DNA from 3 places in the Paenibacillus sp. MER 99-2 genome. Region 2 is predicted to be linked to each of the others. Evidence: a T-box and tRNA genes for the amino acid it is inferred to sense, from the RefSeq annotation. Region 2 holds a T-box; the other regions hold tRNA genes.
What was found. A T-box is a leader RNA that pairs with one kind of tRNA and senses whether it is charged. The one in region 2 lies ahead of argS (arginine--tRNA ligase), so its partner is inferred to be a tRNA-Arg.

Region 1 (3,282 bases), on a different contig from region 2:
ATGTACAAATGACTGTTGTTGCTGCTCGACTTGAGTCACAGCCTTTGTTTCCATAGAGGAGGTAAAAGATTTTCCTTCGAGGGTTGATTCACCTTGCGCTACAGCGACGGGTTTATCGGAAAGCTCAACGATGACTCGTGTATTCTCTCCGCCTAGACCTTCCAAGCTTTCATCCAAAAATGGATCTGCTGCAAGCCTAGCCTCTCGCCCTGCAAGAATATCCCTCCACTGTTTCGCTTCGGCCTTGCTTGGCATATTCTCAAGCAGAACAACTGAATCTGCGGGAGCGGCTCCAGCCGCTGGTAGAATAATAGAAAACATCATAAGAACACTTAATAACATGGATATCAATCGTTTACTCAAGGCTATGCCCCTCCTTTATAATGTGAATACCTCACCAAATGATGGGTTCCTGCGCTAACAAGCACTGCAATACCTGCGACAATTTCACCTTCCAATCTGCAAGAGGATTGACCCTTGGTAAATTATTCTACCAAAATACCACATTTTCCTTCTAAATAATAACAAAAATGATATAGAAATTACTTATATGGTTCTTATGTACCTAAAAAACATTAAAATTGCATTTTTTGTCGATATCATTCCATGCCGAGTAGGACCAACCAAATAAAGGATCAAAAACCTCTATGAAAGAGGATTCTGATCCCTGGTCATTGTAATGCACAATCCACACAAAGGTTAGACTTGCTGAGATTATCCCTAATCCATTTTAATTCACATAACAACTTAATTGCCTTTGTTATCTAAATAACAGGTTTCACCGCTTCCACCCGTAAACGTTTATAATCAGCATAGATCGCATCTTCTTTCCAGAGCTGCGGCACAACGCGTTTGCTTGTTTCGAGACATATCTCTTGGATCTGCTTTGTATCTAGCCCTTGAAAATAATCTCCGCCAAATTGGGACAACCACCCCTCGATTCCCCGATCTCCATCGGATAGCTTAGTAGGTCGGTCATAATGATAGGCCTGTCGCACCATAAATCCCTGCTTCTCCAAAAGAGAGCTATATTCTCCGATCGTTGGAAAATACCACGGATTTCTAGCTGATGCATCCATACCTGTGCTACGCTCTATCACTTCTTCCAGTGCATGAACAATAATGTCAACGTTACCTTTCCCGCCAAACTCAGCCACAAAACGACCTCCCGGCTTCAAAGCATTCCATATGCTGCTGACCACAAGCTCGGGATCACGCATCCAATGTAGAGCGGCATTAGAGAAGATGGCATCAAAAAGCCGGTTTGTCTCAAAATAATGACCGTCCCCTGCCTTAAATTCCAGATGGGGATATTTATCACGCGCACGCCGAATCATATCTGAGGACGCATCAATACCAACTATCTCAACCTCGCACAAAGATATCTCATGTGTTAGATCTCCTGTTCCACAGCCCAAGTCTAATATATATTCCCCCTTCTTAGGCTGTAGCCACGAAATGAGATTTTTGCCGTACCCCGAAACAAAAGCCAGTTTATTGTCGTATTCATCTGCCTTCCATTGATTCAATGACTGCATCTGTACCACCTACGCTTTCATCGTTGATACATGTATTGTGGCACAAAACATCTTATTAATAAAATATATAAATATTATATATATGATAGGTAATAACTATAACAAAATCCTAACGAAGCCTATGCTCCGACGAACCGTCGGGGTTCTAATCCCCAGGACGCAAAAAAACTTCCCGAAGGAAGTCTTTTTTCTTACGTCCCAGGAGGGATACTCTCCTTTTAGTCGAGACTGCGAAGTAATCCTAACGAAGCTCATGCTCCGACGAACCATTGGGGTTCTCATCCCTTGAACGCAAAAAAACTTCCCGAAGGAAGTCTTTTTCTTACGTCCCAGGAGGGATTCGAACCCCCGACCGACGGCTTAGAAGGCCGTTGCTCTATCCTGCTGAGCTACTGAGACAAATATGTATTAAAAAATACCGCGTGATCTCTATTATACGCTCATTTCAATATTTTTCAATACTTTTATGAAAAAATTAATAATTTTCATCATTAATGCTTCAAACAACTCGTTTAACACACTACACTTTGTCTTCACAACAAATAACACATGTGCAATTAAACTAGCGAATATGATGGCAAAAAGCGGGCACTATGGATATCAAGCCCCCCATCTAATCAAATAACCGTAAGATCGGTTTGTGACCTGACCTAATGGGTAATCTTTTGCATACATACTTATGAATGAAACGAATAAAGGAGAGATCCGATATGAGACAGTTACTATCCGCATTATCCTACTTTAGCATCTTCTTTGCCCCTTTCCTGTTCCCAATCATTGTGTGGATTGTTGCACGGGATCGTTATATTGAGGGGCACGCCAAGCGAGCTTTATTTTCACACATATTCCCCTTCATCGCGGCAATTCCTTTGATTTACTTTTTCGTGACTGCCCAGAGCGTCGCTTCGGCTTTTGGATTTGTCATTCTGTTCTTTATTATTTACGGCCTGAGCTTTGTGTACAATGTGTTCAAGGGAATTCAAGTACTGCGTGAATATGCCTGAACTACCTATGCCATATGGCTCGTAGATAACACGAAAACCCGCTAAACTCAGCGGGTTTTTTGCTGTATTCCATCCAGATTAAGCTTGACCAACTAAATACCTTTGTAACGTGGGACCGAGCAAGCCAAATGCAAACAACTCACTTTGAAATTTGGCTTTGTCTTCTAACGCAGTCGTCCCTTCACTGTTTTCAAATGCCGTTTCAGTAGCATCTTCAAAGGCAGTATGCATATTATTATTGTACCAATCCAGAACAGCATCTGAGTGGTTACGGACAACTCGTACAATTTCCAATGTATTCGTTGGAGCAGTTGCAGCTACATATACAAGTAAAGAAGGATCTCCTGCGTTTCCAGGTTGCACCTCCACTTCAGCACAAGCCAATCCATCTACTTCGGTTAATCTACGTATTTTAGCATCCTGAATTGCATACATTCCTTATCGCGCTCCTTTGTTCATTCATGTACTTTGTTCAATGACAGAACGGGTTTCCGGTGTTCCTAACTCATAAATTTCCCGATACACTCGCTGTAATGCTTCTTCGTAGGCACGATTCACAGACTCCTCAGGAGTATCAGGCCAAGGGAACACCATTCCCGGAAAGGCCTCTTCTTCTTTTTCCTGCATCAGTTGAAGAAGCCCTCTTAAATGCTCAGCCTCCTGAAGTGTCGCCTGAATGACCCACTCATAGGTTGAAGTGTGCTGATCAGGCAGCACGGAACGCCCAACCACGGATACAT
Region 2 (3,282 bases):
GCTGAACTTGTGCAGACGGAATCTCCTGATGTTATCATTATCGAGGCAACGGGAGCAGCCAATCCGATGGAAATTCTCGATGCGGTGACAGAAACGTCACTATACATGCGTATAGAGCTGAAGAGTTTGATTACCGTAGTAGATGCTGCGCATTTGTCTGGATTGTATCTGGAACAGAAGGGTCAGACATACAAGCTGATGCAGGAGCAGATTCGCTGCGCTTCCGTATTGTTATTGAACAAAATAGATCGTGTGAACGAACAAGAACTAGACAGCTTGAAGAAATTACTCGCAAAATGGAATGCCTATGCCCCGGTCATGCCTACAGTTAAATGTGAGGTTGACCTAGATATGCTTCTTCGCAGCGGATCTGCTGTCCACGGCAAGGCATCGCCTAATAAATCAGAGCAGCACCACAGTGAAGAACACCATATTCATACGGAAGCTTGTGCAGCTCATGGATGTACCCATGGACAGCATGAGTCATCGCTGGATAATCCGGTAGGACACCGTCACGTCCATGAGCATTTCGAAGGCTCTCACGGTGACCATTCCCATGATCATAAAAACCAGCACAACCATGACGGTAATCATCAGCCTCATCCGCACGCGTCGCATGAACATGTGATGGTGTATACCCATTATTTCAGTGCCCCGGTGAATAGTGAGGCATTTGAATCGTTTGTGTCACAATTGCCCCGGGATGTGTATCGTGCAAAGGGAATTTTGACTTTTAGCGATACAGCCAGCCGGTTTTGGTTCCAGTACGCTTATCGTGAGTCAGACTACATGAAAATCACCCCTCAGGGCGATGTACCTAATGTTGCGGTGTTCATCGGTGAGCATTTTGATCAAACGGTTATCCGAAACCAGTTACTCGCACTAGAAGCGGTAAAAACAGTGTAATGATTCAAGGGACCTCCCGGCTGGGTATTAAGATGCATAGGAAACTTTGCCTGGGAGGTAACTTTAAATGACACAACAACAAATTCAACAATGTATTGATGCTTGCCTGGAGTCCATGAATGCTTGCAACGTATGTTACATATCAAGTTTGAAAGAATATGATTTAGCCATGCTGCGTGATTGCATTCGTTTGAGTCGGGAATGTGCAGAGATCTGTGGTTTTGCTGCACAAGCGATGACACGTGGAAGTGATTTTATCGCCGAAATTTGTGACTTATGTATAAAAGCATGTGAAGCCTGCGCGGCGGAATGTGAGAAGCATAGACATGATCATTGCCAAGCCTGTGCGGAAGCTTGCCGTAAATGTGCAGAGTCGTGCCGCATGATGGCGTTAGTCGTGGCATAATCATTCATAAGCCATTTGCCAAAGTAGAACTCAGTCTGTATAATGATGGCAATGAATTGAAACTTACCAATATCTGTGATCAGGAGAGTAACCAGACCCATACATGACAGCGAGCCGGAGCGGGTGGAAGCCGGTATGAAATGATCTGTGTGAAACGCACCTGTGAGATGGTTGTCCGAAGTGATGTTTACATGTCTGCAGTATTGTAACTCATCAGTGTGAGGGTAATCCGGCATGCGGCCGTTAATCGCACCGAGCGGAACAGTAATAGGACGAATTATTCGTGTACCTAGACACTGTTCACTTAGAGTGGTACCGCGGGGACTGTAAATAACAGCTCTCGTCTCTTTTTACAGGAGACGAGGGCTTTTTTTATTTTCTAATTACGTATTTATTAATAAATCAAGGAGTGTTTTAGATGTTGAAAAAGCAGGCTGCTGCACATATTGCCCCCTTAACCGGGCTTGAAGAATCAGAAGTATTGAACCTACTGGAGGTACCGCCACAACAGGAGATGGGCGATATTGCGTTTCCGTGTTTTGTGTTAGCTAAGTCGTTGAAAAAGGCTCCCGTAGCGATCGCAACGGAGATTGCGAGTGCATTGCAATCGGATATTCTAGAGGCTGCTCCAGCAGGGCCATATGTTAACATCCGATTTAAACGTGAGCAGCTGGCAACACAGCTGCTGCAGGAGCTGGGACAGCCTGGATTTGGCAAACTCGAAGAAGGTATTGGTGCTCGTGTTGTGATTGATATGTCCTCCCCCAATATTGCCAAACCGTTCGGCGTCGGACATTTGCGTTCAACCGTCATTGGTGCCGCGTTATATCGTTTGTATAATGAAGCGGGTTATACCGCGGTGAGTGTGAACCATTTGGGAGATTGGGGCACCCAATTTGGCAAACAGATTGCAGCATACAAGCGGTGGGGGAACGATGCAGCATTACAGGCAGAACCGATCCGCACTTCGCTTGAACTGTATGTCCGCTTTCACGATGAAGCTGAGCATGATCCGTCTTTGGAGACAGAGGCAAGAGATTGGTTTCGCAAGCTAGAGCAGGGGGATGAAGAAGCTAAGCGGTTATGGGCTTTTTTCGTTGAAGTAAGCATGAAGGAATTCGATCGGATGTATGAGCGTTTAAACGTGAAGTTTGATTATACGCTAGGTGAGAGCTTTTACAATGATAAGATGGGTGCAGTCGTAGATGAACTCCGGGCGAAAGGATTGCTGGAAGAGAGTGATGGGGCACTTGTGGTGCGCCTGGAAGAAGAGAATATGCCCCCTTGCTTAATCATCAAAAAGGACGGAACAACGATCTATCCAACCAGGGATTTAGCTACAGCGATATATCGGCATGATATCATGAAGACAGACAAGATGTTATATGTGGTTGGAGGTGAGCAGAAGCTGCACTTCAATCAGGTTTTTGCAGTGTTATCCCGGATGGGTCATGACTGGTCTGCGAATTGTGAGCATATTCCGTTTGGTCTGATGCGTTTCGAAGGAAGGAAAATGTCTACTCGCCGTGGTAAGGTCGTCTTTTTACAAGAAGTATTGGACGAAGCGGTCTCCCGTGCAATGCAGATTATTCAGGAGAAGAACCCTAATCTGCCTAATCCGCAGGAGGTTGCGGAGGCAGTAGGTGTAGGGGCAATTGTATTTGGAGATCTGAGCAACAATCGTCTGAATGATATCGATTTTTCGTTGGAAGATGCGGTGAGCTTTGAAGGGGAGACGGGTCCCTATGTGCAGTATGCGTATGCTCGGATTAACAGTGTGCTGGCTAAGGCTAGAGAAGTTGCCGAAACGGAGAAAGGCCTTGAAAAGGAGCTAACAGCACTTGATCACGCGAACAACAGCATGAAGCAGAAAGTGACCACGAGTGAACCAACATGGACGTTGTTAAAATTGCTGGCTAATTACCCGGAATATTTGAGAAAAGCTGTACACCGCAATGAGCCTTCCGTCA
Region 3 (3,282 bases), on a different contig from region 2:
AATCGGCAGGTAAAACGCTGACTCAAAAAGGGCTTCTGCAGGGTGGATCTACATGGGTGTCTCTAACTGCGGTCAAAGATGTTGCAGGCGGAACGTTAACGTATGACGCAAAGAACAAAGAGTATACGCTGACCGCAGCTAACAATAAGATGAGAATTAGTCTAGCTGATGGATCGCCAATGCTTAGAGTGAACAACTATTATCCGGGTGTTGAGGCGAAGCTGATTCAAGGGCGATTATACATTCCTTTCTCTGCGATGAGAGATTATCTGGGTGTTCAGGGAAGCTGGAATGGGCAAGCGAAGACGTTAACACTTAGCAAAGTGAAGCAGAATAATGTAACGGTAAAAGCAACTACGGTGAAAGCGACTGTCAAAAATGCTGAAGTGGATATCCAATATCCGCAGGTGAGCGGACTGGCGAATGATAAAGCTCAAGCGGCAATCAACAAGGTGCTGAAGGATGAGGCTGATGCGTTTGTAACAGACTTCAAGAAGCAGGCTGGTGAATATGGAGCTGCCACTGCGAATCGCCCGTACGCTTTTGAGAGCACATATGTTGTGACATATAACGAAAATGGCGTGCTGGGACTCATTACACAGCGCTATGAGGATTATGCAGGAGCTCATGGCATGACGACCCGTTCAGGACACACGTTTGATCTAGAAACGGGCAAGGAACTGTCGCTGAATGACGTGCTTCAAAACAATACAGCGATGCGTGACACGCTTGGCAAAAAAGTAGGAACTCAGCTTAAAGCACGTGGCGGTTATCTGGATGGATACACTGGCTTGAACAAAGACCAGGACTTCTACGTTACGCCAACGGGCATTGTCGTGTTCTTCCAACTGTATGAGTACACTGCATATGCTGAAGGGTTCCCGGAGTTCCCATTCACGTACAAAGAAGTGCTTCCTAAAGGTGCAACGCCATTCAGTGGAGTAGCGACTGAAAAGTAAGAGCAGAAACGTTATCATATGTTTAATAAATATCAGGATTTATCACGTATAGAACGGCAGTTTAACGACGCGCAATTGCAGTTGCCATCATCATAAAATGACAAAAAAATCCCACCATTCGTAGAATGGTGGGATTTTACTAGTTCATAGTTAGCAGCCAAGAAGGCTTCAAATTATGACTCTATAGGTGAGTTCTGCGATTATACGCCTTCTGAACCTACTCTTTCGATAACTTTATCAATGATACCGTAATCGGCAGCTTCAGCAGCACTCATGAAGTAGTCACGATCTGTATCTTTCTCGATACGCTCCAGGGGTTGACCGGAACGCTCGGAGATGATGCGGTTCAATGTGTCACGCATTTTCAGAATGCGACGAGCACGGATTTCGATATCTGTAGCTTGACCTTGCGCTCCACCAAGTGGTTGGTGAATCATGATCTCACTGTTAGGCAATGCAAAACGTTTACCTTTGGCACCCGCATTAAGCAAGAATGCACCCATGGAAGCTGCCATACCTACGCAAATTGTAGATACATCTGGTTTGATGAATTGCATTGTATCGTAAATGGCCATACCGGCTGTGATGGATCCGCCTGGGCTGTTGATGTATAAGTGAATGTCTTTCTCTGGATCTTCTGCAGCCAAGAATAACATCTGTGCCATAATGGCATTCGCCACAACGTCATTCACGTCACTGCCAAGGAAGATGATACGATCCTTCAGCAATCTGGAATAGATGTCATAGGCCCGCTCACCGCGGTTGCTCTGTTCAACGACCATTGGAATATAACTCACGTGAAAAACCTCCTCGGAAATGTAAATGTTAAATTGGTGTTTATATTTAAACTGTTACCGTATTACCCACATCATAAACAATTCCAAACAAAAAGTCAAAGAAAGTCAAACTAACTTTGAAAAAAAAGAAACCTTTCCGGTTTCATTGGTTAAAAGGGTTATGTACTACGAAATAAGAATGGCGCGCCCGCCAAGAATCGAACTTGGATCTCAGGCTTCGGAGGCCTACGTCATATCCATTGGACCACGGGCGCACATGAATTGTTGGCTACTCTTTCGTAGCGCAGATGCTTGCACATAAATGAGCTTCAAATATGTGACAGCATTAATGATTATATCTTAAGCGTGTTCGAAATGCAAGCAAATGATCAGCCTCGTAGTTTGGAATACAACGAAAATGATCATGATGAAGATAAGTGGATAAAGAATGTATTTAAGTACATGCTATAAGAGGTTTTGCACATGTTGAGCAAGGTAGAAATGAAGCCATATGTAGATGAGAATGTAGACTTTCTTCTATATATAGCGTGAAACAGATTCAACACTTACTAGAAGCTCAAGATTGTGAAAATAAGCGCGTACAAGCTCAGAGAAACGTTATGAAATGGGGCGTTTGAAACACTTGCATGTCGCGTCAGTTTTAGGTAGAATAGACGTGGGACTTAAAAAGTTAACCCGGGACATTTTGAGGCCATGAAAGAGAGCTTGGAACGAGAAGCTTGCGGGAGTGGAAAGCATGCGAAAGATTTTAGAAGTGCAAAAGCAGCTTCTGCCTGATCTCATGGATGTCTTGAAGAAGAGGTATACGATTCTACACCAGATCATGTTATCGGATGTGATTGGACGAAGAACGTTAGCTAATTCCATGCAGATGACCGAGCGGGTTCTGAGGGCTGAGACCGATCTATTAAAGGCTCAGGGACTTATTGAAATTGACAGTACAGGAATGAAGATCAGCGAGGCAGGTCATGATTTGCTGCAGCAGTTAGAACCTGTCGCCAAAGAGCTGTTCGGATTGTCCGAACTGGAAGAGCGCATCAAGCAAGCCTACGGTCTGCAAAAGGTAGTCGTTGTTCCTGGCGATTCGGACGTATCTCCATTTGCCAAACGGGAACTGGGCAAGGCCGGAGCGAAGGCTCTCGGCAATATTATGAATGATAACGACGTTGTTGCCGTAACAGGCGGTTCAACAACGGCTGAAGTTGCAGAGCAGCTTAATCCGCCAACACCACTCAAAGGTGTCTGGTTCGTCCCTGCACGCGGTGGACTAGGAGAAAGTCTCGAAATTCAGGCCAATACGATCGCATCCACGATGGCAAAACGGGTAGGAGCACAATACAAACTCCTGCATGTACCGGATTTGCTTAGTGACCATGCCTATGAATCCCTTGTTCAAGATCCGGGTGTCCAGGAGATTCTACAGCTGATTAGACAATCGCGCATCGTTATTCACGGAATCGGTGATGCCGTGGAGATGGCACGGCGACGCAAACTTGCTACAGAGATTGTGGAAGAGCTTCAGGAGC

Region 1: it has a tRNA-Arg gene. The T-box ahead of argS (arginine--tRNA ligase) is inferred to sense a tRNA for this amino acid. The anticodon was not compared.
Region 3: it has a tRNA-Arg gene. The T-box ahead of argS (arginine--tRNA ligase) is inferred to sense a tRNA for this amino acid. The anticodon was not compared.

Annotation. Positions count from the first base shown of each region.
Region 1 covers NZ_JAMAUZ010000007.1:191,496-194,777, reverse strand. The annotation lists gene M3636_RS23460 (S8 family serine peptidase) at 1-363, opposite strand, end outside; gene M3636_RS23450 (class I SAM-dependent methyltransferase) at 765-1,538, opposite strand; tRNA gene M3636_RS23445 (tRNA-Arg) at 1,864-1,937, opposite strand; gene M3636_RS23440 (magnetosome magnetite crystal formation protein family) at 2,249-2,542, shown strand; gene M3636_RS23435 (hypothetical protein) at 2,621-2,977, opposite strand; gene M3636_RS23430 (hypothetical protein) at 3,002-3,282, opposite strand, start outside.
Region 2 covers NZ_JAMAUZ010000008.1:145,377-148,658, forward strand. The annotation lists gene M3636_RS24400 (CobW family GTP-binding protein) at 1-906, shown strand, start outside; gene M3636_RS24405 (four-helix bundle copper-binding protein) at 974-1,312, shown strand; T-box leader at 1,379-1,663, shown strand; gene argS (arginine--tRNA ligase) at 1,731-3,282, shown strand, end outside.
Region 3 covers NZ_JAMAUZ010000010.1:42,894-46,175, forward strand. The annotation lists gene M3636_RS25830 (stalk domain-containing protein) at 1-959, shown strand, start outside; gene clpP (ATP-dependent Clp endopeptidase proteolytic subunit ClpP) at 1,160-1,756, opposite strand; tRNA gene M3636_RS25840 (tRNA-Arg) at 1,936-2,010, opposite strand; gene M3636_RS25845 (sugar-binding transcriptional regulator) at 2,493-3,282, shown strand, end outside.